DNA from 3 places in the Margalitia sp. FSL K6-0131 genome. Region 3 is predicted to be linked to each of the others. Evidence: riboswitches for the same ligand, from Rfam matches in the RefSeq annotation. Region 3 holds a riboswitch; each other region holds the start of a gene.
The links. A riboswitch is a leader RNA that binds a small molecule or an ion and turns the genes downstream of it on or off. The one in region 3 is predicted to bind cyclic di-GMP.
Positions count from the first base shown of each region.

Region 1: it holds a riboswitch for cyclic di-GMP, as region 3 does, so the genes downstream of both, NSQ59_RS20205 (sodium-dependent transporter) here and NSQ59_RS06980 (sensor domain-containing diguanylate cyclase) in region 3, are expected to answer to the same signal.
Region 2: it holds a riboswitch for cyclic di-GMP, as region 3 does, so the genes downstream of both, NSQ59_RS22445 (hypothetical protein) here and NSQ59_RS06980 (sensor domain-containing diguanylate cyclase) in region 3, are expected to answer to the same signal.

Region 1 covers NZ_JBBOZS010000001.1:4,130,132-4,134,423, forward strand. Annotated here, with positions in the region: gene NSQ59_RS20200 (pyridoxal phosphate-dependent decarboxylase family protein) at 1-902, opposite strand, end outside; gene NSQ59_RS20205 (sodium-dependent transporter) at 938-2,305, opposite strand; cyclic di-GMP riboswitch class I at 2,427-2,511, opposite strand; gene NSQ59_RS20210 (methyl-accepting chemotaxis protein) at 2,845-3,999, opposite strand; gene NSQ59_RS20215 (hypothetical protein) at 4,043-4,292, opposite strand, start outside.
Region 2 covers NZ_JBBOZS010000001.1:4,579,018-4,583,309, reverse strand. Annotated here, with positions in the region: gene NSQ59_RS22460 (GNAT family N-acetyltransferase) at 1-21, opposite strand, end outside; gene NSQ59_RS22455 (hypothetical protein) at 863-1,024, opposite strand; gene NSQ59_RS22450 (aldose epimerase family protein) at 1,126-1,983, shown strand; cyclic di-GMP riboswitch class I at 2,125-2,211, shown strand; gene NSQ59_RS22445 (hypothetical protein) at 2,441-2,731, shown strand; one part of gene NSQ59_RS22440 (IS3 family transposase) at 3,460-3,721, shown strand; one part of gene NSQ59_RS22440 (IS3 family transposase) at 3,721-4,292, shown strand, end outside.
Region 3 covers NZ_JBBOZS010000001.1:1,473,694-1,477,985, forward strand. Annotated here, with positions in the region: gene NSQ59_RS06970 (methyl-accepting chemotaxis protein) at 1-1,701, opposite strand, end outside; gene NSQ59_RS06975 (DUF2680 domain-containing protein) at 1,897-2,241, opposite strand; cyclic di-GMP riboswitch class I at 2,428-2,509, shown strand; gene NSQ59_RS06980 (sensor domain-containing diguanylate cyclase) at 2,683-3,753, shown strand; gene NSQ59_RS06985 (TetR/AcrR family transcriptional regulator) at 3,718-4,292, opposite strand, start outside.

The DNA of each region.
Region 1 (4,292 bases), 2.7 Mb from region 3:
GGATTGCTTTCAAAGTCGTAATCATTAAAGAAAGTATACATGCCCCCCATTGCAGAGTCTGCATGGATATAGATAGAATTTATGCCGTATGTGCGTTCCAATTCTTCCGCTATCCTCTTGATTCCCTCAAGGTCATCAATCCCAAATGTATCCGTAGTTCCCATTGTGGCAAGGACATAAAGAGGAACGCCGCCTTTGGCAATAACATGCTCCATTTTTTCTTTTAAATCTTCTAGATTCATAGAATGATCAGCATTCGCTTTCACGCGAATCATATTTTCTACACCAATCCCAGTTGCCTCTACCGATTTATACAGACTGTAGTGGGATAGCTCGGAACAGAAGCAATAGAGATTTCGCGGTACACCATGTTGATTAGAGAACGGCGCGTAACGGGCAATGGCAAGACGTAAAGAGTTAAAGACAGCCCCTTGTCCTCCCCAAGTTGTATATCCTGCACTGATGCTTTCATCATATCCAATCAGTTTGGATAGCATACTAGTTACTTCGATTTCTGCTGTAGCAGCTGCTTGGCCTTCTACATCCCAAAGATTGTTCCCATTGACCAGCACCATTACTAAGTTCCCGATGATACTGGCAATATTCGGAAGCGGCGCCGCATTGGCTACATAATTTCGATTGACGTACCGGTGTCCTTCTACCAATTTTAGAAGCTTTTGAATCACTTCCTCCATCGCCACACCTCTAACCGGAACATCAGCGTTTTGAATGACACGATTATAGTAATCCGCTGTGTACTCGGGCATTTCTCCCAGCGTTAATTTGTTAGGATCCTTTAATTCATCTATTTTTGTCAAAATCGTCTTAAAGTACGACAATAATTCCTCTCTTTGAAAGTCATTTCCGTCCATACTAGGAAATAATTTTTGTATTTCCTTCATTGTTTTACCCCCCTGATGTTTTTACTGGCAGTAGTTTATTTAAACAAATGTAGAATCCAATCGGATAATCCTGCTGCATCTAAAAAAACGACGATGATGGCAATTGGAACAATATATTTTAAGAGAAAATAACAGATTGAAAAGAATACGTATCCTATATTCGATCCTTGTTTTAATTCGGCAAACAAATCTTGTTTTGAAATTTTCCAGGATACAAAAATCGCGATGAATAATGCACCTAAAGGCATCAAAATATTGCTGACTGCATAATCCATCAAGTCAAAGATCGTCTTATGAAAGAGTTGGACATCTGCCAGCACACCATAAGAAAGACAGGCTGGGATGCCAACGATAAAAATAAGAATTCCAATCACCCAAGTGGCTTTCTTGCGCTTCCTCGAATCATTCTTCGTAACAGACGCCACTATAATTTCAATCATTGAGAAAGCAGAAGTTAAAGCAGCGAATAAGAATAATAGTAAAAAGGCCAAAAAGAAAATCATCCCAAAAGGCATATGATCAAATACTGCCGGTAAAACAGAGAATATTAAGACCGGCCCTGCGTTTGGTTTAAGTCCAAAGGCAAAAACTCCTGGGAAAATAGCTAAGCCCGCTAATATAGCAATGACAATATTTAATAAAATAATAGAAATAGCCGATTGCGGAAGATTTTGCGTCTTTGGTAAATAAGAAGCATATGTAAGCATGACAGAAACACCCAATGACAGTGTAAAAAATGCTTGTCTCAGGGCAAATAAAATACTTTCAGATGTAAGCTTCGAAAAATCTGGTACTAGTAAAAATTTCACACCCTCGATTGCCCCATCCAGGCTCAAAGAACGAATGACTAAAATAATAAATAAAAGAAGTAATGCCGGCATCATGACTTTACTTGCTAATTCAATTCCTTTTTGAACCCCTTGGGCAACGACAAGAAGGGTGATGATCATAAATACAAGCTGTGCCGCAATGGTGGCATACGGGTTAGAAATAATTTCACCAAATAACTGCCCATACTGATTCTGAGTCAACCCAGCTAACCCGCCGCTCAAAATTTTCATAATGTACAGAATGATCCAGCCACCTACGACACTATAGAACGATAGAAGGACAAAGCATGTAAAAACACCGATTTTCCCTATAAAGTTCCACTTCTTATTGGATGCAAGTTTGCCATATGTTTGAATCGGATCACTTTGACCCATTCTCCCAATCATAAATTCTCCTAGTAATAAGGGCATCCCTAAGACTAGTGTAAAAGCTAAAAATATTAAAAGGAAAGCTCCTCCACCACCTGTTCCCGCGACATAAGGGAATTTCCAGATTGCTCCCAAACCTATCGCTGATCCAGCTGCTGCTAAAACGAAGCCTATTTTTGATTTCCATTGTTCTTGTTGTGACATTCTATTCCCTTTCCTTTTGAATACCATTCCTTCTCATTTTTCATAAAAATCGACAAAAAAAGCCCACACAGGTGGACATAAAAAAGCAAAACATTGCTTCCATAAATAGATATCCAACCTTTTCGGCAACCCGGCTGCCATAGAAATCTTCCTTTAGGCCCGTAGCTTTGCGTCCCCATCTTTCAATGGGTTTGCTATTGTCGAAGGAATAAAACAAAATACTAATGATTTTTTACCCTGAAAAAGTTACTAATATGAAATTGCTGGTGTAAACGCATTTTTTAATAGTATTATTTTACCATTATTATTATCCTGATAAAAGATAAAATTTTCCTAATATAATTTCTGTGGTCACATTTGCTTGTTTCAAAATAAAACAACTTGCTCCTTTTGCACTTTATATCCGTTCATGCCCACGCATAAAAAAGAAGCTTCCCACAAGTTGGATAAACCTCTGAGAAGCAACATATACTTATCAGCCAGCAAGGTGAAAATCTTTATATTGCTGCACTGACCTTATTTTCACCATCTTGTCTCACTTAAGCTTCAGCAGTTTCAACACCATTACTCCATACAAGTAATTTGTTTACATCATTTTTTAACTCTACAAGATCTTTTGCTTCCTCTACAAGTTTTTCCATTGTATGTAGTTCATCATCACTAATTTCAATTAGTTCCTCAAACATTTCAACAGATTCCCGAGAAATAGAAGCTATCTCCACAATTGCTGTCATTATCTGCTGAGTAGCAGAAGATAATTCTTCTGTACTTGCGGAAGTATTTTCATTATTTTCAGCAATGATCTTTGTAGTAGATAGTATCTTTTCGAACATGGCTCCAACCTCGACAATAGTCGAATTTGTTTCTTTAAATTCTTCTGTTCCCTGTTGCATGGACTCGACAACTATTTCCGTTTCTTCTTGTATATTCTTTACAATATTTGATACTTCAGAAGAAGACTGGCGTGATTGTTCGGCCAATTTTCGAACCTCATCCGCAACAACCGCAAATCCTTTACCATGTTCCCCCGCACGGGCAGCTTCTATTGCTGCATTCAATGCTAATAAATTAATTTGTTCTGAAATCCCTGTAATCACTTTTACAATAGTGCCGATTTCGTGAGATTTTTCTCCGAGTTTATTTATTGCATCAGATGTTGTATTTATCGTTTGATTAAATTGCTCCATCTTTTCTAAGGAATTCTTTAGCTTCTCGTTTCCATCTTGCGTCAATGCTAAGGTAGTATTCGATTGTTCTGAAATTTGATTGGATCTCACTGATAGATCTTCGATAGCCTGTGCCATTTCTTCCATAGATGCGGCGCTTTCTTCTGTGGCGACTAATTGTTTCTGTAAGCCTCTGCCTACCTCATCAATTGCCGCTCTTACAATATCGGCTTTCTCAGAAGCATATTCACCCGTTTCAGCGAGATTTTCTCCTATATCATTGACATTTTTTGAAAAGGAAAAAAACGTTTCCCTAACTCGGCTGAAAAACTCAATTAATTGATTAAATACAGTATGATCAGAACTTCTTTCATTCACTTTATTTATGATATTACCTGCTGCTACTTCTTTCATTCCATTTATTATCTCTTTATTAATTTGATGACGTTTTATTGAATAATACCGGTAAGCAAAATAGACTGATACCACCAATAAAATAACAATAATACCTAGCAAAATAGCTTCCATGATATATAAATCCCCTAACTCCTTTTAATTATTGATCATTATTTTAAAGCTCTTTTAATAGAATATATGTTCCATCCGCTACATTTTCAGGAATACCATTCAATTTACTATTTTCCTGATATTTATGAACAATATAATTTCCATCTAAATCTATATATTTTTGTATATTATGATATTTTTCCATTACACGTATAGACTTCGGATTTGTCGCTTCCGCTAAAATAGCCTTCAACCCTTGTGTTTTTGCTTTTGTAATCAAACTATTTCCTAATTGTTGAATAATTTCGTGCCGG
Region 2 (4,292 bases), 3.1 Mb from region 3:
AAATATTTTATAATCTATCATGATTTATCCCCTTTTTTTTATTTCATTTTAACTCATAAAAAAATTTCCGGCTATAAAAGCCGGAAAAAGGATTAGGGTATTTAAATAAGGGGGTTACTTGATAATGGAGGGGACCATAATCAAGTAGGAAAATTACTAGCTTGTCCTATTAACAATTACATCATAATCTCTCAAACCTAAAAATTAATGAAAAATAAATTAGAATTAGATGAGAAACAAAATTGTCACAATTGAATCAAAAAATGCACCAAAAACGGTGCTGAAGTTAGAATATTCCCGGTCCTGGTGGAGGTGGCGGAGGGTTATTCCGCTGGTCAAAAGGATTTTTTTCAATATCTTTATTGATCTGTTTTGTCGTATTTGAAGTTACTCTAAAGAAAATGATGGGTAGGATAATGACAAATGCAAGAACAATATAAATCCACATATTAGTCACCACCTTTAAAGAGTGTATATTATCATTAGATGCCAATATTAAAGAAAGATGACAAAAATGGATAAGGTTTATTACCGCTAATTGAAAATGGACGTTTAATCGTGCTTTTTTATGAGGTCAGAGCGGGAATCCGGTAGAAGGAGAATCGTGCCTGAACACAATGCCGGACTGGGAAAACGGTAACGATCAACGGTTGAATGTGCCCGAAGAGGAGAATAAAACGGAAAAATGGTAACAATGAACGGCTGAATATTCCCATGGAAGGTGCTAAAGCATGAAACAGGTAACAATAGATGATGAATAATTGTGCCACAATCAAATTCAGAACGCAAAAGCGGTAACAAAGCACGGAAATTCCCCACTCGTTACCCCTTACTAAACCAAAGAAAAGCAATCCTATTCCCTTTATATAACACTTTTAGTATAAGTAATAGTACTACGTTCAATCATGCCATTTTTCTTAAATTGGTCAATATGTGTCATCCAATAAATCCCGGTAAATAAACCTCCTAAAATAAATAGGATGGATATAAGAAAAAATATGATTTGCTTTTTTTTATTTTTCATATAAGTCTCCCTCCGCACAAATGCAATCTTTTAATAATATATGCCATAATAGTGGGTGGAAGCAACAACAATGATATAGAAGCAAAAAGGAGACAGGTGCAATGTATTCAATTCAAGAACTAATGGACGAAGGTTTAAAAATATACGAATTAAGAGATGGAGATTCATACATAAAAGTTGTACCGGAACGCGGTGGAATAATCACAGAATTCGGGATCAGCGGCACCGAAATTCTTTATTTAAATAGGGAAACTCTGTTAGATAGAGAAGCAAACATTAGAGGAGGAATTCCAATTTTATTCCCCATAAGCGGACAATTGCAAAAAGGTGAATACGAACTTCAAGGAAATACCTATAAAATGAAAAATCATGGTTTTGCGAGAAATATGCCTTGGGAAGTAGTAAAGACTTCTACAGAAGGGGAGTTATCGATTACTTTAAGATTAGAAAGTAATGAAGAAACAAGAAAATCTTATCCATTTGATTTTGAGGTTGTTTTTAAATATATCTTAAAAGAGAATACTCTTTATATAGAACAGGATTATAAAAATTTATCCGAATTAGAAATGCCATTTTATGCCGGATTCCATCCATATTTTAAAACGTCGAAAAAGGTATTAACCATAGAATCTGACGCCAAAACATATCTTGATTATAATGACAATCAAGAGAAAATATTTAAAGGGATCATCGACTTATCTGATAAAAAAGAATCGTTGATGTTACTGGACACTGTGAAAAACGAAGTCCAATTTAAACTTGAGGAAACAAATAAACTAGTTTCATTAGAATATGGCAAGGAATTTAACTATATTGTCTGTTGGACAGAACATGGGAAGGAATTTGTTTGTGTTGAACCATGGATGGCAAAAACATATGAAATGAATCAAAAAGAAGAATTGGTGTATTTAAAACCAAATGAGTCGTTAACGACCTTTTTTCAAATCAAGGTGGAATAAGACAAGGTGTCTCCTTGTCTTTAATTTTTTTCATCGCATAGCCTCAATAGATAGTTTCATCTAAGTGTCGAATTCTCTCTTTTTTTGCTGAAAAATGATTGATATAAGTAACCGAAAAATGATATGTTTAAAAGGTAAAAACAACGATAATAGCAAACCTTTTGAAAAATGGGGACGCAAAGCCACGGGTCTAAGGTTCGGAAGAATGATGATCGCCGGGTTACCGAAAGTTTATTGATAATAATATGAAAAAGATTTTGAAATCTTGTCTTATTAAGTATTCCTATTATGATTTCGGAATTCCTCCTTTATGCGGTCTACTCCCCACTGTCTGCTCGTCTTGTCCTGGATTTTTGTGAAGAAAACCACAAAGTCAAATTGTCTGACCAAGACATTTTTTCCATTTGTTTCTCTATCTTAGAGAAAATTGTTTAAAGAAAGAAGGATTTTATTAAAGATGGCAATAGACGTAAACCAGAAGTCAGATAGATATAGCTATAATCAAATAAAAGAGCATTTATATTCATATATTTTTCCGGCAAATAGTTTGACCTTTTTAGTAAACCAGAAGCTGGAAGTTGAGATGTCAGGGGATCAAATTGTCGATTATATTCTTACTAATTTACCGAGGAGACAAATTCTTGAACTTTTAGAGATGCTCGAAATTATTAAAAATCGCAATTCGAGTCCCATAAGTTATCTACAATATATTTTATATGGAATCGATCAATACAAAGAGCGAAAATAATATAATTGGTATACAGCCTTGTAAAAGTTATAGACCCTCTTGTTATTTCAAATACTTATAGACGATAACTTTCTCCGTTCCTGAAGTTGATATTGGTCTTATAAGTTATTTAATCTAAAAGGCAGTTCATTGTGAAAATCTTTATCCATTTACTGAACTCGTGATGATCATACTGCTTCTGCCATAACGCTGAAAAAAATGAAAGGAAGAATTTAGCTCTTATTTATAGCTAAGTTCTCCATAACCAACCATTGCTTTTCCATCTGGAGGAGCTTTTTTCATCTTGAACCTCATTCGTTCATTATATTAGTGGACTGGATCCCCCCATAACTAACTTAATAATCCATTTTTTCTCTGATAACATAAAATACACGAGTTCTTTTCAATCCTAATATGTGATTCGATTCGGGGCACTCTACTTAAAAAGATTAGGATGTTTTTCAAGTTTTCTTCTCAAAGGTACTATAGTATATGTAAAGAGCCTTTGATAAAATATAGGTGGCTAACTTAAATGACCAAAGAGGAATCGTTAATGATCAGAATCGTAAGTTACCATGAAAGAAAACCGTGTTAGGAATTCAATGCAATAAGTTATTGTAGCTTTCTATAAAAGCTATAAAACATATACTAATACATTTATTAAAATAAAAAAGGAAATTTGATGCTAGACTAAAAAGTGGACACAGATTGTTATAATAAATATATCAATTATAATGAGGTGTGTCCGTATGGCAAAAGGTAATGGTAAACGATACGAAGAGTCTTTTAAAATTGAAACTGTAAAGTATATTAGCGAAAACCATAAATCTGTAGCTCAAGTGGCGAGAGAAGTTGGTGTAAACGAAAATACATTACATGGTTGGATGAAAAAGTATGGTCAACAACCGGAAATCAAGGCTGTACAATCTTTCTCCTCGGAAGGTGCTGCTTTAAAAGCTCTTCAGAAAGAAATGCGCGATTTAAAGGAGGAAAATGAAATCTTAAAAAAGGCGATGCACTACTTCGCGAAAAGCCCTCGGTAAAATATGAATTTATTCATAAGAATCGCTCCCAATTCCGAGTGGAGAAGATGTGCAAAGTCCTGGGAGTATCCAAGAGTGGTTACTTCAAATGGTTAAACCGACCAAAAAGTAACCGGCAGAAAAAGCACGAGAAATTAGCACAAAAAATTCTGAAGACCCATTTAGAATTTAAACAACGTTACGGCAGCGTGAAAATTACTAAAACCCTTAATAAACGTGGCATGAAGGTAAGTGAGCGTACGGTTTCCCGTATTATGACGAAGAACCAATGGAAGTCTTGTACAGTCAAGAAATACAAGGCTACGACCAATTCAAAACATAAACATCCAGTAAGTGAAAACGTCCTAGATCGACAGTTTAAAGCAAGCAAACCAAACCAATTTTGGGTAACGGATATCACTTATATACCGACCAATGAGGGCTGGTTGTATTTGGCGACCGTAATGGACTTATATTCTCGTAAAATAGTAGGTTGGGCTATGGGCAAAACTATGACAAAGGAATTGGTTATCTCTGCATTAAAAATGGCTTACAAGCGT
Region 3 (4,292 bases):
ATTAGTCGCTTGCTCTTCCAACATTTTTGCACTTTTCGCGACCTCTTCCATAGAACTGCTTGACTGCTCAGTGGTAGCTGTAACTTCCTCGACACCAGCTGCAGTCTCCTCAGAAACAGAGGCAATGGTATCGATTGATTCATTGATTTCTTTTGTGTTATCCAACACATTGAACATTGCGGCGGCCATATTCTCTACTAGGTTTCCGGCATTTTCAATTGTGTCTTTAAGGTTTTTAAAGGTTGTTCCGGTAACGTTAATTTGTTTTGTTCCGTCTGCTACTAACTGATAACCATCTTCAAGAGTGTCCACTACTTGTTTGGATTCATTTTGAATATCGGTAACAATGGAGGTAATATTCGTGATCGATTGTGTAACTTGATCAGCCAATTTTCTTACCTCATCCGCAACGACTGCAAAGCCTTTTCCATGCTCGCCAGCTCGAGCCGCTTCTATTGCTGCATTTAAAGATAATAGATTCGTTTGTTCAGAAATATCTTTAATGACTTTTACTAAATCCGTAATTTGACTTGTCTTATGATCTAATCCTTTTACCATTTCTAACGATTGCTTGATCCGCTCATCGATCACATGCATTTGCTGAACAGATTGCTGCATATCCTGTCCGCCTTGTTCGGTCATTCTCAGCATTTGACCGGAGCTTTCCTTGACACTTTCACCTTGTATAGCAACTTGCATGATCGTTTCGGAGAAGTCACTCATTTTTTCTAATAGTGTAGTTGCCGAATTAGCTTGTTCTTCCGCACCATTAGAGAGTTCTTGCATCGTGGTGGCAATTTGTGTTGTACCGATTCCTACTTCATCTGCATATTGAGTCAGTTCTTCACTTTGGCTTGTAACATGATCAGAGACCTTTGTAATACTGAGAATCATGTTACGAAGTTTTTCTTTCATATAGTTCATAGAGTTCATTAATTGACCAATTTCATCTTTTCTTTTTGAATTCGTGTCATCGATTGCAAGATTTCCGCTAGCCAGCTCTCCCATTTGCAGGGTAAGCTTCTTAATTGGAGAAGCCAAATGCTTTGAAAATAAATAAGTAATAATACTGCCAGCAATTAAAGTGATAGCTAATGTAATAATTAATACATAAAGAATAGAATTCGCAGGTTTGTTGAAGTCAGTGGAATAAGTGCCTGCGGAAATGACCCATCCCCAATTTGGATCCACTTCACTATAAGTGGTTTTTTGAGCAATTTGCTTTTCATTATTTGGCAGCGGCCAGTCATAGGTAGTAAAGCCTCCGCCAGCTTTTGCCTTCTTTACTATGTCATGAATATAGTAATAACCGTTTTGATCTTTTAAATTCCAAACATTTTTTCCTTCTAGCGAAGGATGTGCCAGCTCCGTACCTTTTTCATCTAAAACAAAAAAATAACCGTTTTTTCCAAGATCTATTTTGTTTGTATTCGTTCTGGTTCCATCTGTATTTTTAGGACCGATAAGAGCGGTTTTTACTTTTTCTTGTGCCTCATCGATCGATAAATGGCCTTTTAAAACTTCATCATTTAATCCATTTATCATTTGAATGGCCATTTTTACACCATTTTTCATATTGGTTTGGCCCAATTCAGTTAGATGTTGCTTTGCTTGATTATAGCCCACAAGACCAATAATTAATGCAGGAATAGCCAACATAAGCAAAGTGGTGCTAATAATTTTTGATTTAATAGATTTCATCTGCGCGGTCCCTTCCTAGTCATTTGAAAATAGTTAATATTTAAGTTCAGTTCCTTTCTCTTTTTATATCGGCAATAAAGGATAAAATTAAATATCATTCGACAAATTTTCGACATTGCGTCATTTATGTCTGGAAAACAAAAAACCAATGAAACTTTTGCGTTTCATTGGTTTTTTTATGTAAGGCACTGTCAATTATTCATTGTGTTGATGATGAGATTGGTGGTGATGATGCATTTTACCCCAATGCATATCAGATCCGTGTTCTTTTATTTCCTGATAATGCTCATTTAATCTTTCAAGGATTTTATCGCCTTTTTCCTTTGGAAGTACACCATATTCAACATATTTCATGATAAGCTGTTTTTTCTTCGTTAATATATCAAGATGTAATTTCGTTAACTCTGCTTTTTGTTGTTTTGTTAGCTTTACAACCTGTTTATGTTGATCCGTGTTAGGCGTTGGTTCGGCATGTACAGGTAGCCCTACAAGGAGCACGAATAGAGGAACAATTAGGATTGCCTTCATTTTTTTTAACATTGCTTTCATCTCCTTTCCTAAAAGACTATTTATATACTCTGCAATTTTTAAAAAATAATACATTTTTTGTAAAGAACATGACGAATAGTTCGAAAGTTTCTGTTAAGTGTATTTTATTGGTAAAAAAATTGATAATTGTACCCATAAAGCTTATAATGAAAATAAATTAATAAAATCATAACGATATTTTGACAAAGGCAAACTTATTGAAAAGTAAGGACGCAAAGCCACGGACCTAAGGATGATCTATGGTAGCCGGGTTACCGAAAAATTAGAAAATACTTTAAGGGGTAGTTTCGTTTTCGGACTGCCTCTTTTTCTGTTTTTTAACTATAAGTGTTGATATATGGATAACTTTTTAAAACTATTATCTACGTCTAGCTACTGCACATAGCGGCTAGAGAAATTGTTTTTATTCTTAAACATTTGGGGGGAGAAACCATGCTTGGCTTCTGTTTAGGAATTCTTGGACTTATAATAGGAGTAATATATTCTGAACCTATTAAGAGAATAGTATGGAAGGGATATAATGAAAGAACGAAAAATGAAAAAAGAATTTATCAGCTTGTGGAGAGTTCGAAGGACATTATTTATTATTGTGAAATCAAACCACAGTTTAAATATCGGTATCTAAGTCCTGCAATAGATGAAATTCTGCGCCCTAATCTTTCTAAAGATAGTTTGAAAAATCCATATATCACCTTTGAAATTGTCCATCCCGATGATTATCATCTTGTAGAGAAAAAAATAGCAGGGAAAATGGATTATAATAAACCAATCATTGTGCGATGGAGAGACGTGCACGGTGATTACAAATGGTTCGAAGAATTTGCCACACCTATATATGAAAATGGCGAAATCGTTGCGTTACATGGAATCATCCGGAATATCGATGAAAAAATGATGGCACAAAAGGAGCTAGAATATAAGGTAGAACATGATCCGTTAACAGGAATATATAACCGAGCTTTTTTTGAAAAACAAAAAAAATTATATAATGAGGATCTCGATGAATCTGTTGGGATTGTACTATGTGATTTAGATGAATTGAAATGGATGAATGATAATTTTGGTCATCAGATGGGGGATAAATTGATTATTCAAACATCCAAACTGCTTAATCAGTTTTCAAATGAAAATAGTATGGTTATAAGAATAGGCGGGGATGAATTTGCTTTCCTGGTAATAAAAACAAATGAATTATCGTTACAACATTTATCCGAGCAAATAAAGAAGGAAGTTATGGAATATAATGAAAAGCATCCCCATTTTATGATGAAAATGTCGATTGGCTATGCTTTTGAAGCTTCCTCCATTGGCAAAATGGAGGAACTATTTACACTCATGCAGATCAAAAAATGTACCAAGATAAAAATAATCGGAAACCCGTTTTCGCAAGATAAAAAATGGAGAAAAGCAGCCGGTATGATTACAACTTGGGCTGCTTTTTATCATAATGATGATTCTATCAAAGGATTATTTGACTTTGTTTTCGTTCCAATCATGTATTAATTCAGTTAAGGTTTTCAGTTCCTCTTGAATCTGTTTATTATTGTTCTTCGCTAACGAATCCAGTGCACTTTCCACAAGGTATATGCGCGGCTGTTTGGATTGGAGCAGTTCGTCTTGAAGAAAATCCAATAGTTCCATCCATTTCAATTGATGTTTTTCATTTTGGTGCTCTTTCCGAATCATATTTTTTAAAAAACAAATAGACTGAACCAATCTTTTTTTAAGTAGTTTTTGTTCTTCATTTTCATACGTTGGAAACCAATCTTTAATAAGATTGGGGTTATATAATTGATCGTGATTGCAGGATACATCTTCTACAATGGTGGAAAGACGGTTTATACAATAGCGAATAACTTGATGAACGGTGAGTTCCGTTTCTTTTTGCTGGAAGAAAAAATGAAACTGATGATGAAGCATTCCTGTAAATAGGATCGTGCAATCCAATAAATATGGTTTCTTACTTTCACCATAAATATCAACGAAACGATGAAAAGTCCAACTGAGCGTGTTCAATTGGGTTTGCTTTAAATAATCCTTGA